Regions from separate parts of the Pectobacterium hainanensis genome, predicted to be linked through region 2. Evidence: predicted binding sites of a transcription regulator. Region 2 holds the regulator's gene; the other holds the start of a gene.
The links. Region 2 encodes LexA, which represses DNA repair genes until DNA is damaged. Its sites were predicted from a motif close to TNCTGTATGTACATACAGNA; they were not measured.

Region 1 (16,311 bases), on a different contig from region 2:
GCGCCAGTGCGCGTTGAATCACGCTCACCGTGGCCGCATTGGTGCGATAAGTCTCTTTGCCACCGCGCAGAATCACTGCGTTACCAGTTTTCAGGCACAGGCTGGCGACGTCCAGCGTCACATTCGGACGCGCTTCATAGATAACGCCCACGACACCGAGCGGAACACGCCGACGTTCCAGTTTTAGGCCATTATCCAGCAGACGACCATCGATCACTTCGCCTACGGGATCGTTCAAGCGACACACCTGGCGTACATCATCAGCAATAGCGCTCAGACGCTGCGGCGTAAGTAGCAACCGATCTTGTAACGCGGCGCTCATGCCGTTTTGCCGAGCATCCGCCAGATCCAGCTCATTAGCAGCCAAAATCTCTGCGCTTTCCGCTTCCAGCAGGTCAGCAATCACGTTCAGCGCCTGATTCTTCTGTGCCGTACTCAGCACCGATAGGTGATAGGAAGCTTGTTTAGCCGCTTTGCCCATTTTTTCCAGCATGGCGTGTTCCTTAATTGATAATCATGTCGTCGCGATGCACTGCCACCGGACCGTATTCATAACCGAGGATATCGGCAATCTGCTGAGAATGATGTCCGGCAATCATACGCAACGCATCGCTGTTGTAGCGAGTGACGGCATGAGCGATGTCACGCCCCATCAGGCTGCGGATACGGATCACTTCGCCACGAGAGAAGTTTCCGTCAATAGTACGAATACCTTTAGGTAACAATGAGCTACCCCGTTCAAGTATTGCCGATAATGCACCATCATCTACAGTAATCTCGCCCGCAGGCGGTGCACCAAAAATCCAGCGTTTGCGGTTTTCCAGCGGCGCGTCTAATGCATGAAAACGGGTACCGACAGAGACATTAGCAATCACATCGCCAATCACCCCCGGCTTTCCTCCCGCCGCAATCACGACATCAATCCCCGCGCGACAAGCCACATCAGCAGCCTGAAGTTTGGTCGACATCCCACCGGTACCCAATCCTGACACGCTGTCACCCGCAATACTGCGCAGCGCATCGTTAATCCCCGTCACTTCACGGATCAGCTCCGCATCGGGATTTTTGCGTGGATCGGCGGTAAACAATCCGGCCTGATCGGTCAACAGCAATAGCTTATCTGCATCGGCAAGGATAGCGGCCAATGCGGAGAGGTTATCATTGTCTCCCACTTTAATTTCCGCCGTCGCAACCGCATCATTTTCATTGATAACGGGAACAATATGATTGTCCAGCAACGCTCTCATGGTGTCCCTAGCGTTCAGAAAACGCTCCCGATCTTCCAGATCCGCACGCGTCAGCAGCATCTGACCAATATGGATGCCATAAATGGAAAACAATTGTTCCCACAGTTGGATCAGGCGACTTTGTCCCACTGCGGCAAGTAGCTGTTTAGTCGCGATCGTCGTGGGTAATTCCGGATAGCCTAAATGTTCACGCCCAGCGGCAATCGCGCCTGAAGTCACAATAACAATTCGGTGTCCCGCCGCATGTTGCTGGGCACATTGTCTGACCAATTCAACAATATGGGCACGATTGAGGCGGCGTGAACCGCCAGTCAATACACTGGTGCCAAGTTTCACAACCAACGTCTGGCTGCCACTCATAATTTTCTACCGTTAAAAGTCATAAAAAGATAAATCAAGGAAACGTTGTAACAGGACAGGCGCGTTATGCCAACAGGCTCAACGCGAAAACCTGTGAATAAATAGGGAAGCAGTGGGAAGTATCACGGTCGTGCGATTAACGCACAGGCAGGTTGCATCGATTGCAGTAGTTTTTCCAGACGAAGGTGAAAAGCTTGTTTGGTGTTTTCAATGTGGGCCATGACATCCTGATCTTTAATCGTCTCTTCTCGCCAGTGACCGCTTTTATCATACAAACCCAAATGATAGTTGTAGGTAAAGGCATTTCCCTGATCTTCCAACGTTAACCACCACCCCCAGAATTCCCGCTTCTCGGGTGCAGGTTTTACGTTGACGCAAACGGCCAGACAATCAAAGAAAAAATGTTCATGCTCACACTGGGCCTCGCGCAGATACGGCCCCAGTGATGCAAAATGCTTCATGAGTCTGCTTTTCGGGTGTCCACTTGGTAACATCATCGGCAATCTCCTCTGGTTGCACATTCTTTTTAGCAGAGAATGGCAATTTATCAACCATTTGGCGAAATAATGACACAATCAACACCACTCTCACGATTAACGTAACTGCTTTTGCAGCCAATCGCTGATTTTCTGTAACGCACCATGAAAATTTGCATAAACGGGTGAAAAATTAACGGGCAGCAATTTTCCTTGAGCAGACGAATTCACGATCAGGTTTGCTTCCTCTTTTGGGCTTACAACATCATTATCCCAATATCCGGCCAGCATCGGTGTCGGGCAACGTCGCCCTAACAATCCCTGAGTTTTAAGAGAATAACGTCCCAATTCCGTTTTTAAAGCCATATCGGTAGAGAATGGCATGCCCAAACGACTCGCTAGCACATCCATAAACATATCCGGCACCTGCTGCTGACGCTGAGCATCACATAATAAATGATGCACTACCGGCCCAAGGCACGCGGCGGCTCGCAGACGTTGCGATTCAAGATACGCCAGGCGTACTGCGATATTAGCCCCAAAACGGAAGCCAAAGGCACCTACGCGGCAATGATCAACCCATGGCACATCGGGTAACGAGCGTAATACCTGTTGATGTAGGAAACTCGAATCCTGATCCAGTTTCCAGCGGGAAGAAAATCCAACGGAGGGAACGTCGATAGTCAACATTGCCATACCGGCTGGAGCCAGGTAGTCACGAAACAGGCGATAGTAATCGCTTTGCAGCATATCCAGGCTGCCACACATGAGAATGGTCGGGAAAGGCGCATTTCCCTGTGAAGGCAAATGCAAAAAACCGGTTAGCGTTCCGCCACCTTGGATCGGAAAGGTGAGTTCCTTTAATTCATAGGGAAGGTATTTTGCTGCTTCTTCGTAAGCACGGTTAGCTAATGTCTGTGCCTGTTCAGCCAGCTCATCACCCTTAATATGCGGATACGCCGCAATGCTATAAAGATTAGCGGCATTCAGCCAGCACTGACCTTGCGCACCATTCTCCCCTTCCATGGCCTGCTGTTGCCAGTTCGCCCCTTGCTTTGCCCATTCGTAAATCCAGTTACCACTCCGGTAACCAATAACGGTATCCAAAAGGTGGTCCCGGCTTCTTTCCGCGTTGCTTACGGCGATACGTGCGAGCACCTCTTCAATTTCCCACGGATCAACACCACGCCAGATCCACATCAGGCGGTTGACCATGCGATACCAACTGCGGGTATTCTCACCTTCCAGCGTATAGTGTGCATCCACCGCTTCCTGCGTGTGACGAGATCGTCTTACCAGCGTGGACGTTTCCGCATGCTTGAAGGAGGGTTTGAATAGGGTTTCAGACAGATTAGCTTGCGCCAAAGCAACCTCCGTTAATGTAAACCGCCATTAGCGGCCAGCCAGACGATTGCCATGTGTAACAAACCGCCGTACTTTACAAAATAGAGTTTAACGAACTCCCGATGGTAAAAACAAACAGTAGGATACACAAACACACATTCCGCTCAACGCGGTGAAAAAAACGCACAACGCCCCGAGGCTATAAACAACAATGCCCGGCTAAACCGGGCATTGATAGAGGCAAATATAACCGTTAACGGCCAGACAGCGGCGCAACAAAGACGACGCCCATGTCCCACGGTTGTTCGATCCACGTATCCTGCGGAATATCGACGATGTAATCATCAACCAACGGCTTGCCAGCAGGCTTGGCGAAAATAGTAACAAAGTGTGCTTTGGGGTACATATCACGGATCGCTTTCGCTGTACCACCGGTATCAACCAAATCGTCGACAACGATAAACCCTTCTCCATCCCCTTCAGCACGCTTCAGCACTTTCATTTCTCGCTGGTTATCGTGGTCATAGCTGGAAATGCAAACGGTATCAACATGGCGGATGCCCAATTCACGCGCCAGCAGGGCTCCCGGTACTAAACCACCACGGCTAACGGCAATAATACCTTTCCATTGTTCGGCAGGCAGTAAACGCTGTGCCAGTTTACGGGCATGAATTTGCAACATATCCCAGGTTACGACGTACTTTTCACTCATAAAATATATCCCAGCCGAATCGAAATTGGCTTCATTTGAGTCTAAAGGGGAAAAAAGGTTGCGCGAGATTATAGATATCCAGAGGCATAAAAACCAGTATTTATCTGCCTAACAACCGAGTTTCCACACGATGCGTGCTATCTAAATAAAAATTTGGGAATAAGTCAGCACAAAAAGTCATTGGACGCAGAAAGGAAAAGTCGAGTAAATCACCCTTGAAGAAACCTGACGGAGTCAACGATGGCTATATTATCCCCTTTACTTCAGGATCAAATCACCGTTATTGGAACCAGTCTCATCATTGCGCTGGTGGTCGTACTTTATCTCGCATTCAGAAACACCGTCCAATTACTCTGGCAAAAATCTACACCGCTGGAAGGCAAAATCATACATCGATACCGGCAACCAGCCCAAAAGTCACTCATGCTAATCGATAATGTTTACGGCTATGTTCCTCTCCATACTTGGGAAAATGAGCGTTTTATCCTAAACGTGGAGGCTGGCGGGCAACGCTATGAGGTTGAAACGTCTGAAACCGAATACCAAACCTTATCCATTGGCGATCGCATCACGGTCTATCACCGTCCCGATAACATTCTTTAGTCTCAACGCCTCGAGCGATTTTACTGTTCTTTGACAGTCAGAAGTGCCTTTGGGTATAAGCCGCATGACAGAATTGCCCTCTCGGCACTTTCAGTTTTTCACGTCTAGTTTTTCACGTCGATTTTTCCTGCCCCTGAAAGAAAGTGATATTCTCTCTCAACACGCCATATCGGATGGCTACTCGTGATTAACTTTCCACCTGTCACGCCTGAATATCAGATGCAAAGGCAGGTTTGCTGAAAAGGAGACTCAATAATGTCTGAATTGTCTCAACTTGCCCCACAGCCATTGTGGGACATTTTTGCCAAGATCTGTTCGATTCCCCATCCGTCTTACCATGAAGAAGCGCTGGCTACGCATATCCTTGAGTGGGCAAAAGAAAAAAATATCCATGCCGAACGCGATCAGGTAGGCAATATTCTGTTGCGCAAAGCCGCCACCGCTGGCATGGAAAACCGCAAACCCGTTGTATTACAGGCGCATCTGGATATGGTGCCGCAAAAAAACAACGACACCGAACATGATTTCATCCGTGACCCTATTCGTCCCTACATCGATGGCGATTGGGTAAAAGCGCGTGGCACCACACTGGGTGCCGACAATGGTATCGGTATGGCTTCTGCGCTGGCCGTTTTGGCAGATAACAGCGTCAAACACGGCCCGCTGGAAGTGTTACTGACCATGACAGAAGAAGCCGGTATGGATGGCGCCTTTGGCCTGCAACCGAACTGGTTGCAAGGTGAAATTCTGATCAATACTGATTCAGAAGAAGAAGGCGAAATCTACATGGGCTGCGCCGGAGGCATTGATTTTATTACCCGTTTGCCTTTGGTACGCGAGGCACTCCCTGCCGGTTATCAGACATTAAAGTTAACCATAAAAGGCCTAAAGGGCGGCCATTCCGGTGGAGATATTCATCTTGGTCTGGGAAACGCCAACAAACTATTAGCCCGTTTCCTGTTTGAACAGGCCGATAAGCTGGATCTTCGTATTATTGATCTGAATGGCGGGACATTGCGTAACGCGATCCCCAGAGAATCCTTCACATTGCTGGCACTGCCAGCCGCTAATGTTGAACAACTAAAAACGCTAAGCCAATCGTACCTGTCAACGCTGAAAAATGAGCTATCTGCCGTTGAAAAAAATCTCAACATATTGGTAGAAACCAGCGAAACATCATCACTCGCGTTAACGAAAGATAGCCGTGACCGCCTGCTGGCATTATTGAAATCAACGCCAAACGGCGTAATTCGTATGAGTGACGCAGTGAAAGGAGTTGTCGAAACATCATTGAATGTCGGCGTCGTCACAACGAATGATCAGGAAGCAGAAATTGTTTGTCTGATCCGCTCACTGATTGATAGCGGGAAAGACGATGTTGTCAGTACGCTCACCGCATTAGGACAGCTTGCCGGTGCTCATACTGCGCCTAAAGGCGGCTATCCTGGTTGGCAACCTGACGCCAGTTCGCAAGTCATGCAGTTGGTACGTGAAACTTATCAGAAATTGTTCAACAAAACGCCAAACATTATGGTCATCCATGCGGGTCTGGAATGCGGTTTATTTAAAAAACCCTATCCAAACATGGATATGGTGTCTATCGGACCTACTATTACGGGGCCACACTCCCCTGATGAGCAAGTTCATATCGCCAGCGTAGGCCAATATTGGCAATTGCTGACAGCATTGCTGAAAGCCATCCCTGAACGAGCATAGCCACATTATAAATTAAGGGTGGCTTGCCAAAGCCGCCCTTTATATCGATTATTCCCAGTTCAACACAAGCTGCCGCTCAATTTGCGGATCAAGCAGCGTCACATGCAACCCGACCAACCGGACACCGCGAGATTCTCTCCGATCTGCCCAGGTTTGCTGCGCTAAAGTCATCAGATCCTGTTTATTTAAAACTGGCCACACGTGTTCCTGTGTCGTCTGGCGAAAATCATCAAATTTCAGCTTTACGCCTTGTCGGGCAATATGCAGATCAGGTTTGACCCGCGCTAAACGTCGCTCAAGCTCTGGGTAAAGTTGCTCAATCAGCGCCTCACACTCATGCCAATGGTAGATATCCTTTGCCAGCGTTTTTTCCACACCGACCGACTTACGCAGCCGATCGGGTGAAACCGCGCGTTCATCAATGCCATGACAACGTTCCCATAAAATACGACCGAATTTGCCAAAACTTTTTAATAATTCGGCCAATTCATAACGGCGCACATCGGCACAGGTCAGCATCCCTTTTTCTTCCAACCGTTTCGCAGTGACTTTGCCGACGCCAGGGATCTTTCCCAACGGCAGTTGTAAAATAAAAGGCTCTACCTGATCGGGTGGAATCACATACTGACCATTAGGCTTATTGAGTTCCGAAGCGACTTTGGCAAGAAACTTGATAGGTGCTACACCAGCCGAAGCAGTCAGATTCAGCTCGTTGAAAATAGCCTGACGAATGTCTTCTGCGATCAATGTGGCCGAGCCATTGCAATAAAGACTGTCGGTCACATCCAGATAAGCCTCATCCAGAGAGAGAGGTTCAATCAGAGAGGTATAGCGAGCAAAAATGTCACGGATCTGGAGGGAAACGGCCTTGTAAAGCTCCATTCGGCCAGAGAGCAAAGTCAAATGAGGACAGAGACGTAACGCCGTTGCCGTCGCCATTGCGCTACGAACACCATAACGTCGCGCCGGATAATTAGCCGTGCTGATGACACCACGACGATCCGCGCTGCCGCCGATCGCCAGCGGAATATCACGCAGCCGAGGGTTATCGCGCATCTCAATGGCTGCATAGAAACAATCCATATCCACATGAATGATTTTTCGCATACCCCTCCCCAACGACTGTATAAATATACAGTCAAGTATAGCAATCGGCAAGTGACGAAATAGATCAGACACAACAGGACATTTATTGATCGCACTCTGAGAAAAAATCTCTGGTACGTATTATCGCCATGACATTCTCATGAATGCATAACGCATGAGTATTCTTTATCTCTCATTTTGCCGTAAAAAGGGGAATTTAACGGCCTTGATACTTGCTTAAAATGAAGGCGATGATAATGTAAAACCGTTTTATACCCTTTGCTTTTCAACGTGCGATATTGTCGGCCTCTATTTCACTTCGACTTTCAGGTGCGAGATAGATTGAGTTACATTCAGACAGCTATCGAAATGTATTGGTTATAAATCCGCCTAAAGGCGAAGGAATACGGGACGATAATGTTTACACCGTATATAGCACAGCTTTTATTTCATCAGGATCCATAATGCAAAAAATCGCGCTGTCTCTTGCGATGTTGTTTTTTTTGCCTTCGATTGTTGTTACCAGCGCAGCCAGTGGGCCCGCACCGATAACAAAAGAATTAAAACAGCAAGTATTAGGTTCTCCGATCTATATCCAGATCTTTAAAGAAGAGAGAGTATTAGAACTTTATGCTCAGGTAAGCGGCGAATACCGTTTATTAGACAGCTACCCTATTTGTAAATATTCAGGTGGATTAGGCCCCAAACGCGTTGAAGGGGATTTAAAAAGCCCCGAAGGATTCTATCAGGTTGATTTACGCCAGCTAAAACCAGACAGCCAGTATTACCGGGCGATTAATATCGGTTTCCCGAACGAGTATGACAAATCACAAGGTTATTCTGGTCGATATCTGATGATTCACGGAGAGTGTGTCTCGGTAGGCTGCTATGCTATGACCAATAATTATATCGATGAAATTTATCGTTATGCAGAACAAGCACTCCGACACGGGCAAACGAAAATTGATCTGGCTATTTACCCGTTCCGAATGACGGAACAAAACATGCAGCGCCATCGCAATTCAAACTACTATCATTTTTGGCGCCAACTACAGCCAGGCTATGCCTATTTTAATCAGCACTATCAGCCGCCGGCCGTCACGGTATTTAACGGGCAATATGTCGTTAACCCACCGTTGATGACCAGCCAGCCGCAATCAAATTATACGCTCACCAAAGCAAAATAAGACGAACTCTCCTGGCATGATTTGATGCCAGGTTTCGTTTCCAGTCAGTGGCTGTGTTGCCAGCACCGTCACAATATCGTTCGGCGTTGTCTGTTGCTGAAAATCAATCTCAACATCCTGATCCAATAGCGTTGCTTTACCAAACGGTGCGCGGCGCGTAATCCAGTACAGATTGGTAGAACAGTACCCCATAACAAACCGCCCATCCGACAGCAGCATGTTAAACACGCCTTTCTTGCGTAATACATCGGCTTGTTCTGCGATGTAGCGAAACACAGCAGGCCAGTTACCTGGTGTACGAGGGTAGCGCTGCGATAATTGATGCAATAGCCAGCAAAAGGCAAATTCGCTATCCGTTTGGCCGACGGGCCGAAACATACCGGTTTTTAGCGCACGATAGCCTTTCAACTGCCCATTGTGAGCAAACGTCCAGTTTCTGCCCCATAGCTCGCGGGTAAAGGGATGCGTATTTTCCAGCGATACCGCGCCCCGATTCGCTTGTCGAATATGCGACACCACCGCACAAGACTTAATAGGATAATCCTGTACCAGTTGGGCAATCGGCGAGTTATAGCTTGGCTGGGGATCCTTGAAAGTACGACAACCATCCCCTTCATAAAACGTAATTCCCCAGCCATCTCTGTGCGGTCCGGTACGACCACCACGTTGAATCAGTCCGGTAAAACTGAAACAGATATCCGTCGGCACATTCGCGCTCATCCCAAGCAGTTCACACATCTTAACTCTCCTACCCTCTCCCGCGTGCTTGCCGTTCTTATTTACCAGCCATTTCTTTTTCAATCAGTTGAATCAGGATATGAATCGCTTTGATATGAATCTCCTGAATGCGATCCGCATAACCAAAATGAGGAACACGGATTTCAACGTCTGCCGTTCCGGCCATTTTACCGCCGTCTTTCCCCGTCAGCGTAATCACCTTCATACCTTTTGCTTTTGCCGCTGCAATCGCTTTAATGATATTGCCTGAATTACCCGATGTAGAAATGCCTAAAAGCACATCCCCTTCACGCCCTAGTGATTCAATATAACGAGAAAATACAAAGTCATAGCCAAAATCGTTACTCACGCAAGAAAGATGGCTGGGATCGGAAATCGCAATAGCAGGATAGCCTGGGCGATTTTCACGGTAGCGCCCGGTCAGTTCTTCAGCAAAATGCATCGCATCGCAGTGTGACCCGCCGTTACCGCAGGAAATGACTTTTCCTCCCGCCTTGAACGCGTCAGCCAATAATACCGCCGCATCTTGAATCGATTGAATATTCTCGTCATCGCTCAAAAAGTTATTCAGCGTTTCTGCTGCTTCTTTCAGTTCATTACGGATTAAGTCCTGATACATGGAATCCTCTCATTGTGTCCGGTGACATCATTCTATTCTGCCTTGCAGTGTAGCGGATCGCACAAACAGCGAGAAGCAGACAATCACACGATCGACAGGATCGCTGACGACAATCAGAAAACCGGGAACGGTAGTCAGGTTTGTGAGTCAAGTTGTAATTATGATGTAAATGAATTGATAAAAATAATCAAATGCACTACAACAAATAAAGACAAACAGGTCAGACCTCTTACAACTTAATGCCTCTTTCCCGCGCCATTTTCATGCGACAAAAGCGAATAAGGTTGCGAGGTAAATATCCATTAAGAGCCTATCCCAGTAGGCGTGATTGGTGCAGCCAGTTTGGACACGGACAGCGCGGAGAAACCGGAGCGTACACGTAGTACGTGAGGATTTCGAGCACTGCCCAGGTTCAAAATGGCAAATAAAATAGCCCTAATGGGATAGGCTCTAAGTCGATGACAACACTGGAGACATACTATGGTTGCTGTCAGTATTCTTCTCTTCCTGATTATTATTGGCGCTCTGTTTTATCACCGCATCAGTCTGCTTATTAGCAGTGCGGTACTCGTTACCTATTTTGCTGCTATGTCAGCCATGCAGCTATGGTCCGTCTGGCTGTTGATCCCCTTAGCCATCGTGCTGATTCCTTTTAATATTCAGATAATTCGCCGTCAGTTTTTTTCCACCCCAGCCCTGCAGCTATTCCAGAAGGTCATGCCACCGATGTCCAATACGGAAAAAGAAGCCATTGACGCAGGTACAACCTGGTGGGAAGGCGATCTTTTTCGTGGTTCTCCAGACTGGAAAAAGCTACACCGTTATCCATCGCCACGTCTGACAGCCGAAGAACAAGCCTTTATTGACGGTCCGGTGGAAGAAGCCTGCCGTATGGCGAACGACTTTGAGATCACCCACGAGCGTGCCGATCTACCGCCAGAACTATGGGAATTTCTCAAACAGCATCGTTTCTTCGCCATGATCATTAAAAAACAGTACGGTGGTCTGGAGTTTTCCGCATATGCACAGGCGCAGGTTCTGCAAAAACTGGCAGGTGTTTCCAGCATTCTGGCGATCACTGTCGGCGTTCCAAATTCATTAGGCCCAGGAGAGTTGTTACAACACTACGGCACCGATGAACAAAAAGATCACTATTTGCCTCGCCTCGCATGCGGTCAGGAAATTCCCTGCTTTGCGCTAACCAGTCCTGAAGCCGGATCGGATGCGGGTTCCATTCCAGATACAGGGGTTATCTGCTACGGCCACTGGCAGGGTGAGCAGGTTATCGGTATGCGACTCACCTGGAATAAACGCTATATCACGCTGGCACCGGTCGCGACGGTTCTCGGACTCGCCTTTAAACTCTATGATCCTGACCATCTTCTGGGTGACACCGAGGATATAGGGATTACCTGTGCACTCATTCCAACCCATACCGAAGGCGTACAGATTGGTCGCCGTCATTTTCCCTTGAATATCCCATTCCAGAATGGGCCAACACAGGGCGAGAATATTTTTGTCCCTCTGGATTACATTATCGGTGGGCCGAAAATGGCCGGACAAGGCTGGCGCATGCTGATGGAATGCCTGTCAGTCGGTCGAGGTATTACTCTGCCTTCCAACTCCACTGGGGGCCTGAAATCAATCGCCCTCGGCATCGGCGCGTATGCTTATATTCGTCGCCAGTTCAAAATCTCCATCGGTAAAATGGAAGGCATTGAAGAACCACTGGCTCGTATCGCGGGTAATGCCTACGTCATGGATGCAGCATCCACGCTGATCACCAGTGGCATCATGCTGGGTGAAAAACCCGCGGTATTGTCCGCTATTGTCAAATACCACTGTACCCACCGCGGTCAAAGGGCGGTATTGGATGCAATGGATATCGCCGGCGGTAAAGGCATCTGCCTCGGCCCTTCCAACTTCCTTGCTCGCAGCTATCAAGGATCGCCCATTGCCATTACCGTTGAGGGCGCAAACATTCTGACACGCAGTATGATCATCTTCGGTCAGGGTGCTATCCGCTGTCATCCGTATGTTCTGGAAGAGATGGCGGCTACGCAAGACAACGATATTGCCCGCTTTGATCGTGCGTTATTCGGTCATATTGGGCATGTCGGCAGCAACAACGTTCGTAGTTTCTGGCTGGGAATCACTCATGCCCGTCTGAGTCATAGCCCAGTCAATGACGAAACTCGCCGTTATTATCAGCAACTGAACCGACTTAGCGCGAATCTTGCCTTGCTGGCTGATATATCGATGGCGACACTGGGTGGCAGCCTGAAACGCCGGGAACGGATTTCAGCCCGTCTGGGAGACATTCTGAGCCAGCTCTATCTGGCTTCAGCGACGTTAAAACGTTATGACGATGAAGGACGACAGAAAGCAGACTTGCCGCTGGTACATTGGGGAGTGCAGGATAGCCTTCATCAGGCAGAACAGGCGATCGCTGAGCTGTTACGTAACTTTCCGAACCGTATCATTGCGAGCTTGCTGAGATTTATTATCTTCCCTCTGGGCCGCAGCAACGATATGCCATCCGATCATCTGGATCATGAGGTGGCGAAGCTATTGCAGACTCCCTCAGCAACGCGTAGTCGTCTGGGACGCGGACAATATCTCGTCGCCAGTGAACATAACCCGGTAGGTCTGTTAGAAGAGGCATTGAGGGATATTCTGGCGGCCGAACCTATTTATCAACGCTTATCCAAAGCCAGTGGAAAGCACCTGCCATTTATGAGGTTAGATCAGTTGGCGGAACAAGCGCAGGCAGAAGGCAAAATCACGGCGGAAGAAGCTAGCATTCTGATCAAAGCCGAAGCTAGCCGATTACGGTCAATCAATGTTGACGATTTCGAGCCAGACACCTTAGCCGCCGATCATCGCCAACCGACGTCCTCCCCACGGCAGGAGAGAAAAACAGAAGCGGCATAAGCGATATCCCCTTTCGGCAGAAAACCCAAAGGGGATATCATCTCGCCACGATGACCACATTTTTATCTCGCGGGCTTATTCTGCCCGCGAATCACAATGCCCTTTGGCGTTCATTTCAACATTATTTTTAGCCGGAACCAGAGCTTTGGTCATTTGCCCCTCCTCCATGGAAGGAACCATCGCAAAATAAGCCGTAAATATCGTTAAAACCGGGCCACCAGGCTCCGTTACCGTTGCTAAATAGCGTCTTTCCAGTTGAATATTATTCTGCACCACAAACGTTTTACCGGTAGCACAATCAGCGAAAGTGGCAGCATCTGCCATATAGCGATACATTCCTTTCATCGTCATCGGCGTATCCGGTAGCGGTTGCTCTGTTACATTGAGTCGATAAGACAAAGACGATTGAATCACGGTTCCTTGCTGATCAAGCATCTCCAACCCATCGCCGATCGGACGAAAATAGCGCTTTTCACCCTGACTATTTGTTAACACCAGCTTATCCGCAGTTCTGCGCCATTGCCCATACTCGGCAAAGGTATTCGTACCTTCACGAGTCGTCTGATAATGTTCTCGCAAAATGAACGTGCCATCTTTTTCCAAAAACAGCGACGTATCAATCCCTTCACAATCAGCACAGGGAAGCGTACCGCGATAGCTTTGCGCCATCGGCGTAAGTCTATCTTCCTGAATGTTCGAGCGCGTGTGACAACCAATCAAAACAGAAATACCTGCAATAAACAGCATACCAAGAGCCATTTTTTTCATCGTTATTCTCCCGTGGCCTTTGTCATCTCTTCCAAGATGCCCCATCAATTTACCGATACAAGACAAAATCGTGTCGAGTTGAAAGAGGGCATTTTGCCTGAACATTTATATACCGCAGTTATCTCTGAGCGCTTTGCCACTCATCGAACGCGATTTCCAGACTATTCTCATCATCTGACAGCCAAATCGTGCCTTCCTGCAAGGTCGCTTGTAACGTCATATTGCGCTTAGCTAACGCAGCAAGCAGAACCATTTGCCGGTCGTCAATAAAACGAACAGATAGATTTTTATATCCAGCTATTTTATCGGCAATATTTTGCCACCATACTTGCCCGGCGCGATCGTTGTATGCATATAAGACAACGGAGCGGGATTGATGACAGGCTTTTTTCAGTCGTCTTTCATCCGGCAGCCCAAGCTCAACCCAGAGAACCAATTCCATTGTGTCATTATGTAGCCAGATCTCAGGTTCATCATCTGCACTTAATCCCTTCGTAAACCGCAAATTTTCATCGGCATGGCAGATCCAAGCGAGTAAGCGCAGCATCATGCGCTGCTCCGTTTCTGAAGGATGTTGTGCGATGGTCAGACTGGCATCGTGGAAAAAATGACGATCCATATCTGCGATATTCACTGTTGCTTTATAAACCGTTGCTTTTAATGCCATCTGATACCTCGTATTTGTCCGCTCATAGTGTACTTGAGTTAGCACTATCCTCACAGTAAAGGTGATATCTGCCACGTAACCGGAAGATTAGGTATCGGAGGAATACTGATATCCTGACGGTGCCTATGCTATAGTCGTTTAGATACATAGAGTTTATCTTCGTAGGCTTACAGCATGAGTACCGCCACGCCAAGGCGATGATGCATGAATGCCTACCGGGTTAAGCTTTCAAGGGAGGATATAGTGCAACAATACTGTGAATTAGTACGCCGCTTATACGCAGAGATCGGCAGTGGCGATCTGGGCTATATACCCGACGCACTGGGTTGTGTATTGAAAACCCTGGATGAAATCGCCGCAAATGCGGCCTTGCCATCCTCTGTCAGGGAACAAGCGGCATTTGCCGCTGCTAACTTATTGGTGAGCGATTATGTCAATGAGTAACGAATATCAACCCATCAACTGTGATGATTACGACAATCTGGAAGCGACCTGTCAGCAGAACTTAACGCTGACGCTGGAACTACGTAGTGGTGAGATCGTCACGGGTAAAGCCAGCGATATGATCTCACGTAAACATGTGGAATACCTGGTGATCGAAGAGTCGGGCTCGACACGCGAGCTGAGACTCGATCACATTGTCAGCTTCAGCCATCCGGAAATAGGAAAAGTCGTCGTCAGTGAATCCTGACATTCCACACACTTTTCTTCAAAACGGACAACCTGTGCACACTCCCCTGGTTGTCCGTTTTCATTTCACGCGGCAACCTGCCAGATTCGTTTTATGCCAATCGATACGCCAGCAGGGCTCATTCTCCTCCACTTGCCCTTCTCGCGTCACAAACTGACCCAATGCTGCGATCGGCTGTTCATCATAAAAGACAATCGGCGTTCGATCGCGCCACCAGGGCGGGACGTGTAATTCCTGCCAAAGTTTCTTGATCTGACGCCCATGCGCCCGACCAACAATGTGGACCGTGCCGCTAACGTTGAAACGAATGCTGACGACCTCTTCCAAACGAGGCTGACGAACAACGGTGCCAGCGTCAGATAACGCTAGCGTGCCCAAACCATCGGGTAAGGTCAGCGGCCCAGCTTGCGGCTGCCACGGTAAAATGCAGGACTTCAGCGAAGACATTAAAGGCAATATATAGAGATGCTGGCGAAAACGTCTTATTTGCCAAGAACCGAACTGAAGCACAGGCTCAGCATCTTCACGACTGGTTGCGACCTCTTGCCACAATCGGTTCAACCCATCACGTGATGGCATCGGTACGCCCTGTTCAGCAAGCCATCGACGTAACAACGCAGAACGATGTGTTGCACTCAATGGTATTAGCCCATTGATACTCAAAGCACCATCACGCTGGCACAAGGTGTGCAGCGATTCAGCCAACAGTTCGTCCAGTAATTGTTCCTGCTCGGCACAAAGCTGCGCACTACGCGCCACGGACGAAGCAAAGTGCGGCCAGCGCTGTGTTAACAGAGGTAAGACGCTAAGACGCAAGAAATTTCGGTCAAAACGCTCATCCTGATTACTATTGTCTTCAATCCAGCTCAGTTGATGTTCGTTTGCATACTGCACCAACTGTTGACGTGAAAACCCTAACAATGGTCGGATCAAGGCATGACCATCCACTTGTGCACGAGCTGCCATGGATGAAAGCCCAGCTGGGCCACTGCCGCGCTTGAGCGCCAACAAAAAGGTTTCACTCTGATCGTCAAGATGCTGTGCCGTTATTAAGGTTTCATCACTTTGCAAATGCGCACTTAAGGCTTGATAACGTGCTTCTCTTGCCGCCGCCTCGATACCGCCATTTTGCGTATCGACCTTTACTGGTAACACAGCGAAAG
Region 2 (16,311 bases):
AAGACTTGACCGAAGAACTCGTCGTTATGGCTTTCGCCCTGCGGCAGCTCCACCTTGCCAAGCGTGGCGCCGTTGCCTTCGATCTTGATTTGCGCACGGTACAGGTAGTAATCCGGATGGATATTCCAACGCAGGTTGAGTTGGTTCTCCTGCTGCTGAAACTCAAAAGCGAAAGCACCATCTACCGGCAAAAAGCGTGATGTCGTGCTGTTACCAAATAACTTTTGGCCGAAAGAAGAGGCGGCCACACTGGGGGGGCTAAAAGCCGTCCATAACAGGAAAATCAGCGTAAAGATGCGTTGAGCCATGTCAGATAATCGCTATCGCCCGCCACTACTGGCAATACCAGAAGCTCTGGGGTGTCATAAGGGTGGTGGTATTTCAGGTGTTCCAACAGGGATTGTTGGTGTGAAATGTCGCTTTTGATCAGCATCTGGACTTCAGACTGCTGCTCAAGTTTTCCTTCCCAAAAATAGAGTGACCTTGCGCCGGGCAATAATGTTACACAAGCAGCAAGCTGTGCTTCCAGTAGTTGTTTGGCAAGATGTTGCGCACAATCTTCGTCAGGTGCGGTACATAGTATGACGACGGCTTCGCAAGCAGAACGGTCAGACATCGTATCCTCAGGTGTCAGGTAAACAAAATTTCGAACGTACAGAAAAGACACTATACCTTGCTTTGCGATGTTAGGGGAATGATACGGTTCGCCCCAATGGCGCGAACCGTAAGGTGACCTCAGCTGATACCGTACCTATAGCAGAATATTGCCAAGGAGGAAGCCGAAAGTGACTGACAAAACAATGGCTAACACGCCGGGGATCAGGAAAGAGTGGTTGAAGACGAATTTGCCGATTCGGGTTGAGCCAGTGTCATCCATTTCTACCGCAGCCAACAGTGTTGGATAGGTAGGCAGAACGAACAAGGCAGAAACAGCGGCGAACGAAGCAACGGCGGTGACGGGTGACACGCCCAGTAGTAGTGCCGCCGGCATTAGCGCTTTTGCCGTGGCTGCCTGAGAGTAAAGCAGCGTAGCGGCAAAGAACAGTACCACAGCCAGCATCCACGGGTAATTCTGCAATAACGCCCCTGCTGTCCCCTGAATATCGGCGATATGGGCTTTAACAAACGTATCACCTAACCACGCCACACCCATGACGCACACGCAGGCACTCATACCGGATTTGAACGTGCTGGCGGAAAGTATTTGCGCGGTATCCAGTTTACAGGTGATACAGATGAGCGTCGCAATGGTCAGCATGAATACCACGATGGCTTCGTTACGTGGCAGAACCGGGTTTGAAATCAATCCGACGGTGTCACTAATTGCGGTGGCATAGAGTACGACGGCAACGATACCAACCAGAAACAGTGTTACTGAACGTTTGGCACCCGGTTTGATGTCCAGTTTTGTATTACCGCGTAGCAACGTTTCACCTTTTTTCAGACGCTCCTGATAAATTTCGTCATCTTTTAGCTCTTTGCCCAGAAAGTTGGTGACGATAGCGGTGAGCAATACTGCCGCCAGGGTGGTGGGAATGCAAATTCCCAATAGCATCAGGTAGCTGACACCGTGAGGCTCAAGAATGCCCGCTACGAAGACCACGGCGGCAGAAATTGGAGAGGCGGTGATCGCGATTTGCGAAGCCACGACGGCGATGGAAAGGGGACGTGAGGGACGAATCCCCTGTTCTTTTGCGACTTCAGCGATCACCGGGAGGGTAGAAAACGCCGTATGACCGGTTCCCGCAAGGATTGTCATGAAATAAGTGACCAATGGCGCAAGGAAAGTCACGTATTTCGGCTGTCGACGTAATAGTTTTTCTGCAAGACTGACCAGATAATCCATTCCGCCGGCAACCTGCATGGCGGCGATAGCGGCGATAACCGCCATGATGATTTCAATAACATCAAACGGGATAGCGCCGGGTTTTATCTGAAATCCTAGTGTGAGGATCAGTACACCCAGCCCACCGGCAAAACCAATGCCGATACCTCCGAGCCGTGCCCCCAGATAAATGGCAAGCAGGACGATGATTAGCTCAATGACGACCATAACAATGCTCCTTTTTAATAAAAAAATCAGGTATCAGTTTTTCTTATCTCTGTGCGAAGCATAAAACAAAGGCACGCTGTTCTTTAGAAACGGGCGTGCCTGATAAGGATGAGATCGTGAACTTAGGGCGTCTCGTTCTCATCGGTGTAACGTTTGGCCTTGTATGCCGGATGCATCAGGTTCTGGATAGAGAAAATGTCATCCAGCTCCGCTTCCGTCAGTAGACCACGCTCCAGTACGACTTCTCGTACGCTCTTGCCGGTTTCGGCACAGATCCTGCCGACAATATCGCCGTTGTGATGGCCGATAAATGGGTTCAGATAGGTGACGATACCGATAGAATTAAAGACGTAAGCCTCACAGACTTCTTTGTTGGCAGTGATGCCGTTGACACATTTTTCCAGCAGGTTGTAACAGGCGTTGGTCAGAATGTGGGTTGATTCAAACATCGCCTGACCGATAACCGGTTCCATCACGTTTAACTGTAGTTGCCCGGCCTCCGATGCCATCGTGACGCAGGTGTCATTACCGATGACTTTAAAACACACTTGATTGACAACTTCCGGCACGACTGGATTGACTTTGGCCGGCATGATTGAAGAACCTGCCTGTAATTCAGGCAAATTAATTTCATTCAAGCCCGCACGAGGTCCGGAAGAGAGCAAACGCAGGTCGTTACAGATTTTAGATAATTTCACCGCCAGGCGTTTCAGTGACGAATGCACCATCACATAAGCACCGCAGTCTGAGGTGGCTTCAATGAGATCTTCTGCCGGAATACAGGGCAAACCGCTCACCTCTGCTAATCGCTGTACCGCAAGCTGTTGGTAACCATCCGGCGTATTCAGCCGGGTGCCGATTGCGGTCGCGCCCAGATTCACTTCAAGTAGCAATTCTGCCGTGCGTAGCAGGTTTTTGTTTTCTTCTTTCAGTAACACGTTAAAAGCATGGAATTCCTGGCCCAGCGTCATCGGGACGGCGTCCTGGAGCTGGGTTCGGCCCATCTTCAAGACGAGCTCAAACTCTTTAGCTTTACGTTCAAATCCATCACCTAGCTGTGTCAGAGCATCAATTAACTTTAGAATTGATGCATAGACGGCAATACGAAAGCCAGTTGGGTAAGCGTCGTTCGTTGATTGACATTTATTCAGGTGGTCATTCGGATTTAAATATTGATATTCCCCTTTTGCATGCCCCATCAGTTCCAGACCAATATTGGCTAGCACCTCATTGGTGTTCATGTTCACTGAGGTGCCCGCACCGCCTTGATAAACATCGATCGGGAATTGATCCATGCATCTGCCGTTATTCAATACCTCATCGCAGGCTTGAATGATAACGTCAGCGATTTTCCGAGGAATGGTTTGCAGCTCTTTATTTGCCAGTGCCGCCGCTTTTTTCACCATAACCATGCCGCGAACAAATTCAGGAATGTCGCTTATCTTGTTGTTGCTAATGTAAAAATTCTCGATAGCCCGCAGGGTATGAATACCGTAATAAGCGTCGGCGGGAACTTCCCGTGTACCTAACAGGTCTTCTTCAATACGAATATTATCTGACATGAAAGCCTTCTCTTGTTTGGCTGCTGACGAGAGTTTGGTTTAACCGATTATATTACCACGAGCAACAGCTACAGAATGTTTGACCATGACTGCATCTGTTGCCGTGATGATATTCTGACCAGAAAACAAAAAATAGTAGCCTGGATCACTATCTGATCGTTCCATACGGTCTGGGTAAATGAACTGTGATAACCATCACGCGCAACTATTTTGAAACAATAAACCGTAGGGGTACTGCTTGAAAATGTGGCTCTGCGCTACCATCTCAGTAAATTATAATGTGTTATTCCGCCACGTGTGGTCATGTTTTTTTTAATAACACATTGGTTTTAAAGAAAATATTAAAAAATCAATCATTATTCCTGTTTTCAACAGGATGCGTTTTCAAAACACAGGAGAGCCGGGTGCGCTGGTTACCGTTAGTCTTAATCTTTCTTTTCACTTATGTGGAGATTTCTCTGTTTATCCAGGTGGCAGAGGTGCTTGGTGTTGCGATAACGCTATTACTGGTGGTGTTTACATCTTGTGTTGGCGTGTCGTTAGTGCGCAATCAGGGAATGAAAACCATCCTTCAAATGCAACAGAAAATGGCAGCCGGGGAAAGCCCGGCTGCGGAAATGGTGAAAAGTGTGTCATTAGTGCTGGCGGGTTTTTTACTGCTGGTGCCGGGCTTTTTTACTGATTTTCTCGGCCTGTTGCTGTTATTACCGCCGGTTCAAAAGCATCTGACACTAAAACTCATGCCGCATTTGCACATTTGGCGTCCGGGTTCTGGCTCGACATCTTCAGATGGAAATACTTTTGAAGGCGAATATCAACGTAAAGACGACACTCGCGGGAATATCGAACATCGAGATGAAAAAGACGATCGTTGACGACAAGATTGCGCCTACGGTGTAAATGTCTATCTCATTGATAAATTTTGTTTTTTAGTTTTAAATGTGCGAAAAGAAGAGACTTAACGCAAAAAAAATGTCTTCCTTCCCTTGAAGGGGTTGGAAATGTCCCCACTTAGAAGACCACAAGGCCGGATATAATGATGTGTCTGGCGTTTATCCTAAAACTGATGTGGACTTTCTCAAAGGAGAGCTATCAATGAAAATTCGTCCATTGCATGACCGCGTGATCGTCAAGCGCAAAGAAGTTGAGTCCAAATCTGCTGGCGGTATCGTTCTGACCGGCTCCGCTGCAGGTAAATCTACCCGTGGTGAAGTGCTGGCCATCGGGCATGGTCGCATCCTGGAAAATGGTGAAGTGAAACCGCTGGATGTGAAAGTAGGCGATATCGTTATTTTCAATGATGGCTATGGCGTGAAAGCGGAAAAGATCGACAACGAAGAAGTGTTGATCATGTCCGAAAGCGACATTCTGGCAATTGTTGAAGCGTAATTACGCGTAATCATTTGAACTGAACGAATTTAAGGGAAATACACCAATGGCAGCTAAAGACGTAAAATTCGGTAATGACGCTCGCGTAAAAATGTTGCGTGGCGTGAATGTACTGGCTGATGCAGTGAAGGTTACCCTGGGGCCTAAAGGCCGTAACGTTGTACTGGATAAATCCTTCGGTGCACCGACCATTACTAAAGATGGTGTTTCTGTTGCACGTGAAATCGAATTGGAAGATAAATTCGAAAACATGGGCGCACAGATGGTGAAAGAAGTTGCCTCTAAAGCGAACGACGCAGCAGGCGACGGCACCACGACAGCAACCGTACTGGCTCAGTCCATCATCACTGAAGGTTTGAAAGCCGTTGCTGCTGGCATGAACCCGATGGATCTGAAACGCGGTATCGATAAAGCAGTTATCGCTGCTGTTGAAGAATTGAAGAAACAATCTGTGCCTTGCTCTGATTTCAAAGCGATCGCTCAGGTTGGTACCATCTCTGCAAACTCAGATGACACCGTAGGTAAACTGATTGCAGAAGCGATGGAAAAAGTGGGCAAAGAAGGCGTTATTACTGTTGAGGAAGGCACTGGCCTGCAAGACGAACTTGACGTTGTTGAAGGTATGCAGTTTGACCGTGGCTACCTGTCCCCTTACTTCATCAACAAACCTGAAACGGGTTCTGTTGAATTAGAAAGCCCATTCATCCTGTTGGCCGATAAGAAAATCTCCAACATCCGCGAGTTGCTGCCTGTGTTGGAAGCAGTAGCCAAAGCCGGTAAACCACTGCTGATTATTGCAGAAGATGTTGAAGGCGAAGCGCTGGCAACGCTGGTTGTTAACACCATGCGTGGTATTGTTAAAGTGGCTGCGGTAAAAGCGCCGGGCTTCGGCGATCGCCGTAAAGCTATGCTGCAAGATATTGCGACGCTGACTGCGGGCACAGTAATTTCGGAAGAAATCGGTCTGGAACTGGAAAAAGCGACGCTGGAAGATCTGGGTCAGGCTAAACGCGTTGTTATCAATAAAGACACCACGACTATCATTGATGGCGTGGGCGATGAAGGCGCTATTCAGGGTCGTGTTACCCAGATTCGTCAGCAGATTGAAGATGCAACGTCAGACTACGACAAAGAAAAACTGCAAGAGCGTGTGGCTAAACTGGCTGGCGGCGTAGCCGTTATCAAAGTTGGCGCAGCAACTGAAGTTGAAATGAAAGAGAAGAAAGCACGTGTTGAAGATGCTCTGCATGCAACCCGCGCTGCCGTAGAAGAAGGTGTGGTTGCCGGTGGTGGTGTAGCGCTGATCCGTGCAGCAGCTTCTATTTCTGTTTCTGGCCTGAAAGGCGACAACGAAGATCAGAACGTGGGTATCAAAGTTGCGCTACGCGCAATGGAATCTCCGCTGCGCCAGATCGTCGTTAACGCTGGTGAAGAAGCATCTGTTATTGCCAACAACGTGAAAGATGGTGAAGGCAACTACGGTTACAATGCTGCAACGGAAGAATACGGTAATATGCTGGACTTCGGTATTCTGGATCCAACCAAAGTTACCCGTTCTGCTCTGCAATATGCCGCATCTATCGCTGGCCTGATGATCACCACCGAATGTATGGTGACCGATCTGCCTAAAGACGATAAAGCTGACTTAGGTGCTGCTGGTGGTATGGGCGGCATGGGCGGTATGGGTGGAATGATGTAAGGCAGCATTTTGTCATCGGATATCCCGATGGCAGTTTGATGCGTTTTGCATTTATTGATTTGTTGTTGAAAAAGCACTGTCTGGCTACCTATTGCTGGACGGTGCTTTTCTTTTTGACCTGTTCATTGTTTTCCCCTGTTTCTATGCTTTTTTACTTAATATTGTCTGTGTCTTTTTATCCTGTTGTTTTCTATTTTTCCTTTAAAATTAATGATGCTTTACCTCCGGCAAAGACCAATAAAAAGCTGAGATATTGGGGGCAATGGGTGCATAACGTGTTATTGCCAACCCATTCTGCGCTACAATGTGGGTCGTTTACTTTATTTACGAAACAACCCTGAGCGGAGTAGGGAAATGTCTGATGACGCGCCGACGCTTCTGCGCTCCATTGAATGGTTTACTGAACCACCTTTAGCCTTGCCTGAGCATATTGGAAGTTGGCTGATGGAAACAGGGTCGATGACGAAACGCTTGGAAAGCTATTGCACTCAACTGACGGTGATGTTGTGCACAGAGCGTTTTGTTACGCCGTATGAGCTCGGCGATGAATGCGATCATTTGCCCCTAAGCGAGCATTACTGGCTACGCGAGGTGGTGCTTTATGGTGACAAGCAGCCTTGGTTGTTTGGCCGAACACTTATCCCCCGACAAACGTTGGATGGTGCTGGCTCTGCTTTGAAGGATATTGGCACTGAGCCTTTAGGTCGTTACCTGTTTCGGTATGAAGGGTTAACGCGGGATTATATTCATACCGGATGCGGCGGTGGCCTGTGGGCACGGCGTTCTCGTTTGCGCCTTTCCGGTAGTCCGTTTTTGTTGACTGAACTTTTTTTACCAGGATCACCGCTTTATTCTACGGTTAGCCTGTGAAGGCTAATCGGTAATTGAGGAGATAAGTCCGTTGGAAAGAAGTATAACGACGGGAAAATGGCTGGCTTACTGTCGTTTGATGCGTATTGATAAGCCGATAGGCTCCCTGTTGCTGCTATGGCCAACGTTATGGGCCTTATGGATGGCGGGCCGTGGTATACCCGGACCGTGGATCCTGTTTGTGTTCGTCGCAGGCGTGTTTTTAATGCGAGCGGCCGGTTGTGTGATCAATGATTATGCTGACCGCCATTTTGATGGGCATGTGAAACGTACCGCTTTGCGGCCTTTGCCCAGTGGTGCAGTCAGCGAACAATCGGCCAAAGTGCTATTTGTCATTCTGGTTTTGCTAGCATTTGGTCTGGTGTTGACGTTAAACAGGATGACTATCTGGCTTTCCGTTGCCGGGCTGGCGTTAGCCTGGATATACCCTTTTATGAAGCGCGTGAGCCATTTGCCACAGTTTGTCTTAGGCGCGGCGTTTGGATGGTCCATCCCCATGGCCTATGCCGCCGTTAGTGGTGCATTACCGCTAACCTGTTGGCTGATGTTCTTGGCCTATATTTGCTGGACGGTGGCGTACGATACCCAATATGCCATGGTTGATCGAGATGACGATCTCAAGATCGGGATTAAGTCGACAGCAATTCTGTTTGGTCGATTTGATACGTTAATCATCGGCTTATTACAATTAAGTATGCTGTTACTGATGGCGGCATTGGGGTATATCACCGCATTGGGTAGCGCTTTTTATATTTCGTTATTGGTTGCCGCTGGCTTGTTTATTTACCAGCAAATATTGACCGCAGGACGGGAGCGTGAAGCCTGTTTTAAAGCTTTCCATAACAATAACTATGTTGGTATTGCGCTATTTGCTGGCGTAGTCTTCGGGTTATAAGGTGGGGTATTTCTCAATAAAACGGCGGATAAACCGCCGTTTTTGTGTGAGTAGCTGTTTTTTCGTGCCGATGCCGTTACTGCGTATCGTCTTCCACTGCTAACAATATTGGCTCGTTTTCTATCACCGCTGGTGAACTGGCGCTTTCAATGGTTAACCGGACTTCTGGCGTGATCAAATCGCCCAGAATAGTATAGATTTCCAAAATATCCCTCTGTGCCGCTTCAACGCTATCGGTGATGTAGCCTTCGTTGCGTAACGTCGCGACCAGCGTTGAGAAAACCGCTTTATCAAAGAACTCTGGTGCATTAATGCCGTGTAGCACGGATAGGCGTTGCGCCATATTCCGGCTTTCCTTCTCCAGGGTTCCCCGATTAATCTCAGGGTTCGCTCCCAGCAATGACAGGGTAATAGCGTATCGTTGCAGCGTTTCTCGCACGCCAGCGGCTAAAAGTTGTAGTGTACGGATTCGAGCTGGATTGATGACCAATGCGCCTTCCTTCGTGCACAATAACTGTTGCCGGGTTAGCTCGGATACTAAGGTGGAGATAACTTCTGGCAGTTGTTCCTTCGTGTAATGCAAAAACAGCTCAGCCTGAAGGAGCGGATATATCAGCGTGACTTGGCGAACGACTTCCTCAAGCGTGATACGGCGATGATGAATCGCCATACTGGCAATCAATGACGGCAATATCAGCAGATGCTGAATATTATTGCGGTAATAAGTCATTAGAACAGCCTGTTCACGCGGCAGAATAATGATATCGCCGATACTGTCTTTCTCGACTTCAAACTTATTCATATCCAGCGCGTGTTCCAGCAATTCATCAGCCGTTTTCTTCGGTGCGGTGATGTCTTTGTGGTAAGGAACATTACGCAATAGTTGTAGATAACAATCCAATTGCTCCTGCATTTGTTCTCTGGTCAGAGAACGCTGACGCGATGCCAGTAATGCTGTGGAACAAAGGTTCATTGCGTTTGCCGCTGCCGAATTATTGATACGAACCATAATATCGGTGGCGATGTTTTGCACTGTAGGCGTCAGCCAACTGGGGCGCTGTGCTTCAATCGGATCGATAGCATCACGCCATTGCGGCACATGCTGATTCAGATACGTCGTCAAGGGGAGCGGTTCGCCGAAGTTTACATAGCCCTGGCCCAGATTGCGTAATTTACGTAGCCCGCGAACCATCTGCATAAAGCCTTCTTTCTCTTTGGTCGCACCACGCAGTTCTTTTGCGTATGTCCCGACTTCCATGACGTGTTCATAGCCGACATAGATAGGGACTAACGTAATAGGGCGTGTACCGCCGCGTAACATGGCCTGAATGGTCATGGCCAACGTACCGGTTTTTGGCTCCAGCAAGCGACCAGTACGTGAACGACCACCTTCAACAAAATATTCTACCGAGTAACCTCGGGCAAACAGCTCGCCAAGATACTCGCGGAAAATGGTGGAATACAGTTTGTTGCCTTTGAACGTGCGGCGAATAAAAAATGCGCCAAGGCGACGGAAAATCGGCCCGGCGGGCCAGAAATTAAGGTTGATACCTGCCGCGATGTGCGGTGGAACCAGGCCCTGATGGTAGAGGACATAGGATAGCAGCAGGTAGTCCATGTGACTGCGGTGGCAGGGGACATAAACGATTTCATGTCCATCCTGCGCCAATTGGCGCACGCGTTCGGCATTATGGACGTTGATGCCTTGATAAAGACGATTCCACGTCCAACTTAATACACGATCCGATAGACGAACGGCTTCATAAGAGAAGTCTGCCGCGATCTCTTCCATTAAGGCAATGGCGTTTTGCTGTGCTCTTTCGTGGGAGACTTTTTTGCTGCGCGCTTCGTCATCCACGGCTTTTTTGATTGCCTTGGAATCAAGTAATTTATTAAACAGTTCCTGGCGTACCGGCAGACGAGGCCCTACCGCCGCTAACCGCTGACGAGAGAAATGCATTCGTGCGACGCGTGCCAGCTTATGGGCGATGGTTTTGTCGGTGCCGTGTTCTGTCGCCATATAGCGTAATGACACTGGGCTGGAGAAACGGACAAGGCTGTCGCGCCCCAGCCACAGAACGGCAAAAAATTTCTCGATACCGTTGAGCAACCGTAAATGCGGCGTGGCCTGATTTTGCCCCTCACGACCGGGTGAGCGTCCAAACATGACAGAGACCGGCACCATTTGCACGTCCAGATCGGGATTTGCGCGGTGCAGGTCCAGATAATCGTGGAACAGCTTTACCGATTCCTGTTTGGGGATGTAGTAGCGGAAAACCCGAGGGCCGTCATTGATGAATACATGACTAGGTAAGGCCACATCACCAATGATTACCGGTTGCAGAGGGTCTGGCAAACCTAGCGCCTGACACTTTGTCTGCAACGTCAGCAAATCTGCCTGAGAATTGTAAGGTAATACATAGAGAATCGGTCGTAACGGGTCTAAACCCAGTTCGGTTTCGGGATCTATGGGTATGACTTTACTTTTCACTAACAGCCTGAGCGGGAAACTCAATAATTTATAGTAAATTTTACGCCAACCTGACATAACAACTTAAAGCCTCTTGTTAGCAATGCGCCGCAAGGATACCAGAAACTACGCTGGAGATCTGTGGTGATGAGACAACGGTTAAGCGTTAAAATGCGAGCGATCTCTTATACTCGTTATCTTTCCGGTTTTGAGTGTGTTGGCTGTATGTCCTGGGCCAACATTCCGAGGCGTTCAAAATGACAATGTTTTGCCTGGCAACCCGAAGCCGATCAGGTATCTATACTATTTTTAGCAATTGGAGGATGAATGAATAAAGCAACGGGGATGACCCGGATTATCAAGGCGACCGGTTATTCTCTTAAGGGGCTTCAGCAAGCGTGGCAACATGAAGCCGCTTTTCGTCAGGAAACGGTACTGACGATCGTTGGCGTCGTTGCCGCCTGCCTGCTGCCCGTCTCTCTGGTTGAGAAACTGCTGCTTATTGGCTCAGTTGTGTTAATCATGCTGTTTGAGCTAGCAAATAGTGCGATTGAAGCGGTCGTCGATCGCATCGGTATGGAGCACCATGAGTTATCTGGTCGGGCAAAAGATATCGGTTCTGCGGCGGTATTTGTGGCCATTTTATTGGCGGCTGTCGTCTGGATCAGCATTATCTGGCAGAATTTTGCGTGAAGGTTTGCAGAAACTAATAAAAAACTGAGGTTTACCCATCTCCTGGTTCCCAAGCGAGCATGACCTGTATATACTCACAGAAAGACTGTATAAACAACCAGGGGGCGGAATGAAAGTACTAACAGCCAGACAGCAGCAGGTCTATGACCTGATCCGCGATCATATTGCGCAGACCGGTATGCCGCCTACGCGTGCGGAAATTGCCCAACAGCTAGGATTTCGTTCACCGAATGCCGCTGAAGAGCATTTAAAAGCATTAGCGCGTAAAGGTGTGATTGAAATTGTCTCTGGCGCCTCTCGCGGTATCCGCTTACTGATGGAGGACGAAACCGGTATTCCGTTGATTGGTCGTGTTGCGGCTGGTGAGCCGCTCTTAGCGCAACAGCATATAGAATGTCACTATCAGGTTGATCCCTCGATGTTCAAGCCCAGAGCGGATTTTTTGCTACGTGTGAATGGGATGTCGATGAAAGATATCGGCATTATGGATGGTGATTTACTTGCCGTACATAAGACGCAGGATGTTCATAATGGACAGGTCGTCGTCGCTCGTATCGAAGATGAAGTCACGGTAAAACGCCTGAAAAAACAGGGCAGTGTGGTGCATTTGCTGGCTGAGAATGACGCGTTTTCTCCCATCGTGGTAGATCTACGTGAACAGAGTTTTTCGATTGAAGGTTTGGCTGTCGGCGTTATTCGTAACGGTGACTGGAGCTGATTTTTCTGCTGTGAGACGCGCTAGAACGGGTTGTTTTAGTATTTGCGCGTTTTGATTCGAGGCATTTTTTGACGTTTTATGGGCACATGTCAATGTGCCCGATAGCCTTGCAGGGCTAGCGTTTCTTGATTGGAATACTATGGTCGTGATCGCACTGATCTGTCTGTTTGCATGCCGCCACTTCCTGGCAACCTTCGCAAAGACCATGAGCTTCAATAACGCTGTGGCGTAAAGTAAAGCCAGCTTGTTGCGCTAAATCACGCAGATTTTCCTCTACACCTTCGGTTTGACGTTCGGCTACCTGACCACACCGATCGCAAATGAAGAGAGCAGAGGTATGGCTATGATCTTCAATATGGTGACAAAGTACATAGCTGTTGTTTGACTCAACACGATGAATAAATCCCTGTTCCAGCAAAAAATCAAGGGCACGATAGACCGTCGGTGGTTTGGCCTGAGGTTCTGATATCCGCAGAAGATCGAGCAGATCATAGGCACTGATAGCACCAGTCTGCTCCGCCATTAAGCGTAACACTTCCAGTCGTTGTGGCGTCAGACGAACACCGCGCTGCTGACAAATCTGTTCAGCCTGGGCAAGCAGGTTGTCCTGAGTGGTTGAATGCATTGTCATATCACCCTGACGGATAGAGGAACAAGCTCATATCTTATCATGGCTGAAGAAAAACGCCGAGATAGTGAGGCGGATTGGATAAATCCTCGATATCAGGCAACCAAATCGATAAGCAAGGCTTGTAATGCGGTTTCTGCCTTTAAATTTAGTACCGTTTCCTGTTGGATAAAGGCTCCATCGCCACAGCATAGCGCCTGACGGCCCGATGATTCGTAGAGGCTCATTGAACCATTAATCGATTGTAGATAGGCCTGATTGCCTTGTAGCTTAATGGTTTTTTGCTCATTTTCTTGCAATTCTAAATGATGGATCCACACTTGCTGACGGAGTTGTAAACTACCTTGATCACCTTCTGGTGAGGCTAATAAGTGATGGCCTGTTTTATTGAGCGTGAGTCGTTGTAGCGAGCTGTTTTCCCGCGTTGGGCACGCATCCAGCCACAGTTGCATTCGAGTGAGTGGTTTACAGTTGCTGGTGTTATGTTCGCTATAGCTGACATTCGGTTGCGTTGCGAATAGCAGCACTTCCCCTTCTTTGGCGTGGACATGATGGCCATTACTATCGCGGTACTCGGCCTCGCCCTGGAGAATGATGTTTAAAATATCCACGCTGGGGTAGGTACGCGGCTGGAACGATGCTCCGGGCGTCAGGACTTCCTGATTGAGCACTCGTAACGATGCGTAACCAAGCAGCTGTGGGTCAAAATAGTGGCCGAATGAGAACGTATAGCGTGCCTGCAACCAGCCATAGTCAGCTTGACCGCATTGTTCCGCTGCTCTTTTGATGATCATGGTAATGGCCCTGAGTATTTATTTCTTAAACAAATAGTAATTGTGTGGACGCTGGATTGTTAGCTAGTTAATCTGGTGGGCATATTCAAAATTCCTGAATGAGTACGAAAATGGCTAAAGAACGAGCACTGACGCTGGAAGCCTTACGCGTTATGGACGCAATTGATCGTCGGGGAAGTTTTGCCGCTGCGGCAGATGAGTTAGGGCGAGTGCCCTCTGCTCTCAGCTATACCATGCAAAAGTTGGAAGAAGAGTTAGATGTTGTCTTATTTGATCGCTCTGGGCATCGAACGAAATTTACGAATGTTGGCCGGATGCTACTTGAGCGCGGGCGTATTTTGCTTGAAGCCGCGGATAAGCTCACTACGGATGCAGAAGCGCTGGCGCGTGGTTGGGAAACTCACCTAACGATTGTGACAGAAGCATTGATTCCCAGTCAGCGCCTATTCCCACTGCTCGATAAGTTGTCTTTAAAAGCGAATACCCAGGTGTCTATTTTGACCGAGGTGTTAGCCGGAGCCTGGGAACGTCTGGAGCAAGGGCGAGCGGATATTGTCATTGCGCCGGATATGCATTTTCGTGCCTCTTCTGAAATCAATACGCGTAAGCTGTACACCATGAAGAATATCTATGTCGCCAGCCCGGATCATCCCATCCATCAGGAAGCCGAGCCACTATCAGATGTGACACGGGTAAAATACCGCGGGATTGCTGTTGCCGATACTGCGCGGGAACGTCCAGTCTTAACAGTACAGTTATTGGATAAGCAACAGCGTCTGACTGTGAGCTCTCTGGAAGATAAACGACGTGCTTTATTAGCAGGATTGGGCGTTGCGACAATGCCATATCCCATGGTCGCCCAGGATATTGCTGAGGGGAGATTGCGTGTTGTCAGCCCAGAATATTCATTGGAAAGTCAGATTATTATGGCCTGGCGGCGAGATAGCATGGGAGAGGCTAAGTCTTGGTGTTTGCGGGAAATCCCTAAGTTGCTTAATCAGGCTTAAGGTTTGAGTGACTCGTGTTGTCGGTATTAAGGGGAAAAAGGCATGATGACTCATACCTTTTTATCCTACGAGGTTAAATCGTAAAGGTTTTATCACGCCCATGCGGGGCGGTGAGGTTTTGTTCCGGGCCGAGCGATATTATGCCGTGTGGATTGATCGTTCCGTGGCTTCGATAATAGTGGTGACGGATATGCGCCATATTGACCGTATCAGCGATGCTGGGCATCTGATAGATATCACGTAAAAAGCCGAACAGGTTTGGGTAATCGCTTAAGCGGTATTTGTCGCATTTAAAATGGGTGTGATAAACCGGATCAAAACGGATTAGCGTAGTCCACAGACGTAGATCGGCTTCTGTTAACTGTGAGCCAGTGAGGTAACGCTGTTGGGAGAGTATGGCTTCCAACCGGTTTAGTGCATCAAATACTTTCGTAGCGGCTTCATCATACGCAGATTGACTGGTCGCAAAACCTGATTTGTAGACGCCGTTATTCACGTCGTCATAAATCCAACGGTTTAGTTCATCAATCTGCGAACGTAATGCCAGCGGGTAGTAATCACCTGCTTTAGCGCCAATTTGATCAAATGCGCTGTTGAACATACGAATAATATCGGCGGATTCGTTACTGACAATGGTGTGTTGCTCGGTATCCCATAATACCGGGACGGTCACCCGCCCGCTGTAGTCAGGCTCGGCATGAAGATAGAGTTGATAGAGAAACTCGTGTTGGTAAAGGGAATCGCCAGTTGCGCCGGGAAAATCGATACCAAAGGTCCAACCCTGATCCAGCATCAAGGGATGTACGATAGAAATGGCAATATGGTTTTCCAACCCTTTCAACTGCCGCATAAGCAAGGCACGATGTGCCCAGGGACAGGCAAGGGAAACATAAAGATGATAACGGCCTGATTCAGCCTGAAAACCGCTGGTTCCTGTGCTACCGGGCTGACCATCCGCAGTGACCCAATTGCGAAAGCGTGATTCTGAACGTTTGAAATGCCCACCGGTAGATTTTGTTTCGTACCAGGTATCGTGCCATACGCCGTCAACCAGTTGCCCCATAAATCCTCCCGTTAATGAAACAATGACAGAACGACGGCAAATTTTTATTGCCGCCGTTTGTGTTTGATTATTAAGTGTAGTGCACACCGAGCATGCGCAGAGTTACCACTTTTTATTCAGTATCCGGTCAAGACTGAATGCGCCAGGGCCAGTCACTGCCAGTAGAATATAGCCACCTGCAATTGTCAGGTTTTTCATGAACATCAACTGATTTGCGCCTTCAGCGAAGTTAGTATGGAAAAGCAGTGCTGTGAGTAGCGTAAATCCTGCGGTAAACACGGCAACTGTGCGCGTTAATAAACCAAACAGAACCGCCAGCCCACCACCTAACTCCAATAAAATGGTTAAGGGAAGCAGGAAGGTGGGGACACCCATTGCCTGCATATATTGTTGTGTGCCTGCATAAGCGTCACCTAATTTTCCGTATCCTGCAAAGATAAACAGAATTGGCATTAAGATACGTGCAATCA

Region 1: dinB (DNA polymerase IV) is a predicted target of LexA. The motif match lies at 7,579-7,598, and genes of this name have one in related genera.

The regions. Positions count from the first base shown of each region.
Region 1 is NZ_JBJYIN010000012.1:4,008-20,318, forward strand. Features, by position in the region: gene proA (glutamate-5-semialdehyde dehydrogenase) at 1-493, opposite strand, end outside; gene proB (glutamate 5-kinase) at 504-1,607, opposite strand; gene crl (sigma factor-binding protein Crl) at 1,730-2,104, opposite strand; gene frsA (esterase FrsA) at 2,201-3,448, opposite strand; gene gpt (xanthine phosphoribosyltransferase) at 3,681-4,139, opposite strand; gene ACKPVM_RS13135 (hypothetical protein) at 4,380-4,742, shown strand; gene pepD (beta-Ala-His dipeptidase) at 4,998-6,458, shown strand; gene dinB (DNA polymerase IV) at 6,507-7,565, opposite strand; gene dpaA (peptidoglycan meso-diaminopimelic acid protein amidase) at 8,009-8,731, shown strand; gene ACKPVM_RS13155 (class II glutamine amidotransferase) at 8,702-9,469, opposite strand; gene lpcA (D-sedoheptulose 7-phosphate isomerase) at 9,507-10,088, opposite strand; gene fadE (acyl-CoA dehydrogenase FadE) at 10,569-13,022, shown strand; gene nlpE (envelope stress response activation lipoprotein NlpE) at 13,098-13,790, opposite strand; gene ACKPVM_RS13175 (YaeQ family protein) at 13,909-14,457, opposite strand; gene ACKPVM_RS13180 (YaeP family protein) at 14,701-14,901, shown strand; gene rof (Rho-binding antiterminator) at 14,888-15,148, shown strand; gene tilS (tRNA lysidine(34) synthetase TilS) at 15,209-16,311, opposite strand, start outside.
Region 2 is NZ_JBJYIN010000023.1:37,228-53,538, reverse strand. Features, by position in the region: gene ACKPVM_RS18835 (protein-disulfide reductase DsbD) at 1-308, opposite strand, end outside; gene cutA (divalent cation tolerance protein CutA) at 284-616, opposite strand; gene ACKPVM_RS18825 (anaerobic C4-dicarboxylate transporter) at 752-2,053, opposite strand; gene aspA (aspartate ammonia-lyase) at 2,176-3,615, opposite strand; gene ACKPVM_RS18815 (FxsA family protein) at 4,020-4,490, shown strand; gene ACKPVM_RS18810 (co-chaperone GroES) at 4,711-5,004, shown strand; gene groL (chaperonin GroEL) at 5,051-6,703, shown strand; gene ubiC (chorismate lyase) at 7,058-7,573, shown strand; gene ubiA (4-hydroxybenzoate octaprenyltransferase) at 7,605-8,468, shown strand; gene plsB (glycerol-3-phosphate 1-O-acyltransferase PlsB) at 8,545-11,016, opposite strand; gene ACKPVM_RS18785 (diacylglycerol kinase) at 11,266-11,631, shown strand; gene lexA (transcriptional repressor LexA) at 11,741-12,349, shown strand; gene zur (zinc uptake transcriptional repressor Zur) at 12,465-12,974, opposite strand; gene ACKPVM_RS18770 (pirin family protein) at 13,073-13,771, opposite strand; gene ACKPVM_RS18765 (LysR family transcriptional regulator) at 13,882-14,778, shown strand; gene ACKPVM_RS18760 (glutathione S-transferase family protein) at 14,852-15,841, opposite strand; gene ACKPVM_RS18755 (DoxX family protein) at 15,944-16,311, opposite strand, start outside.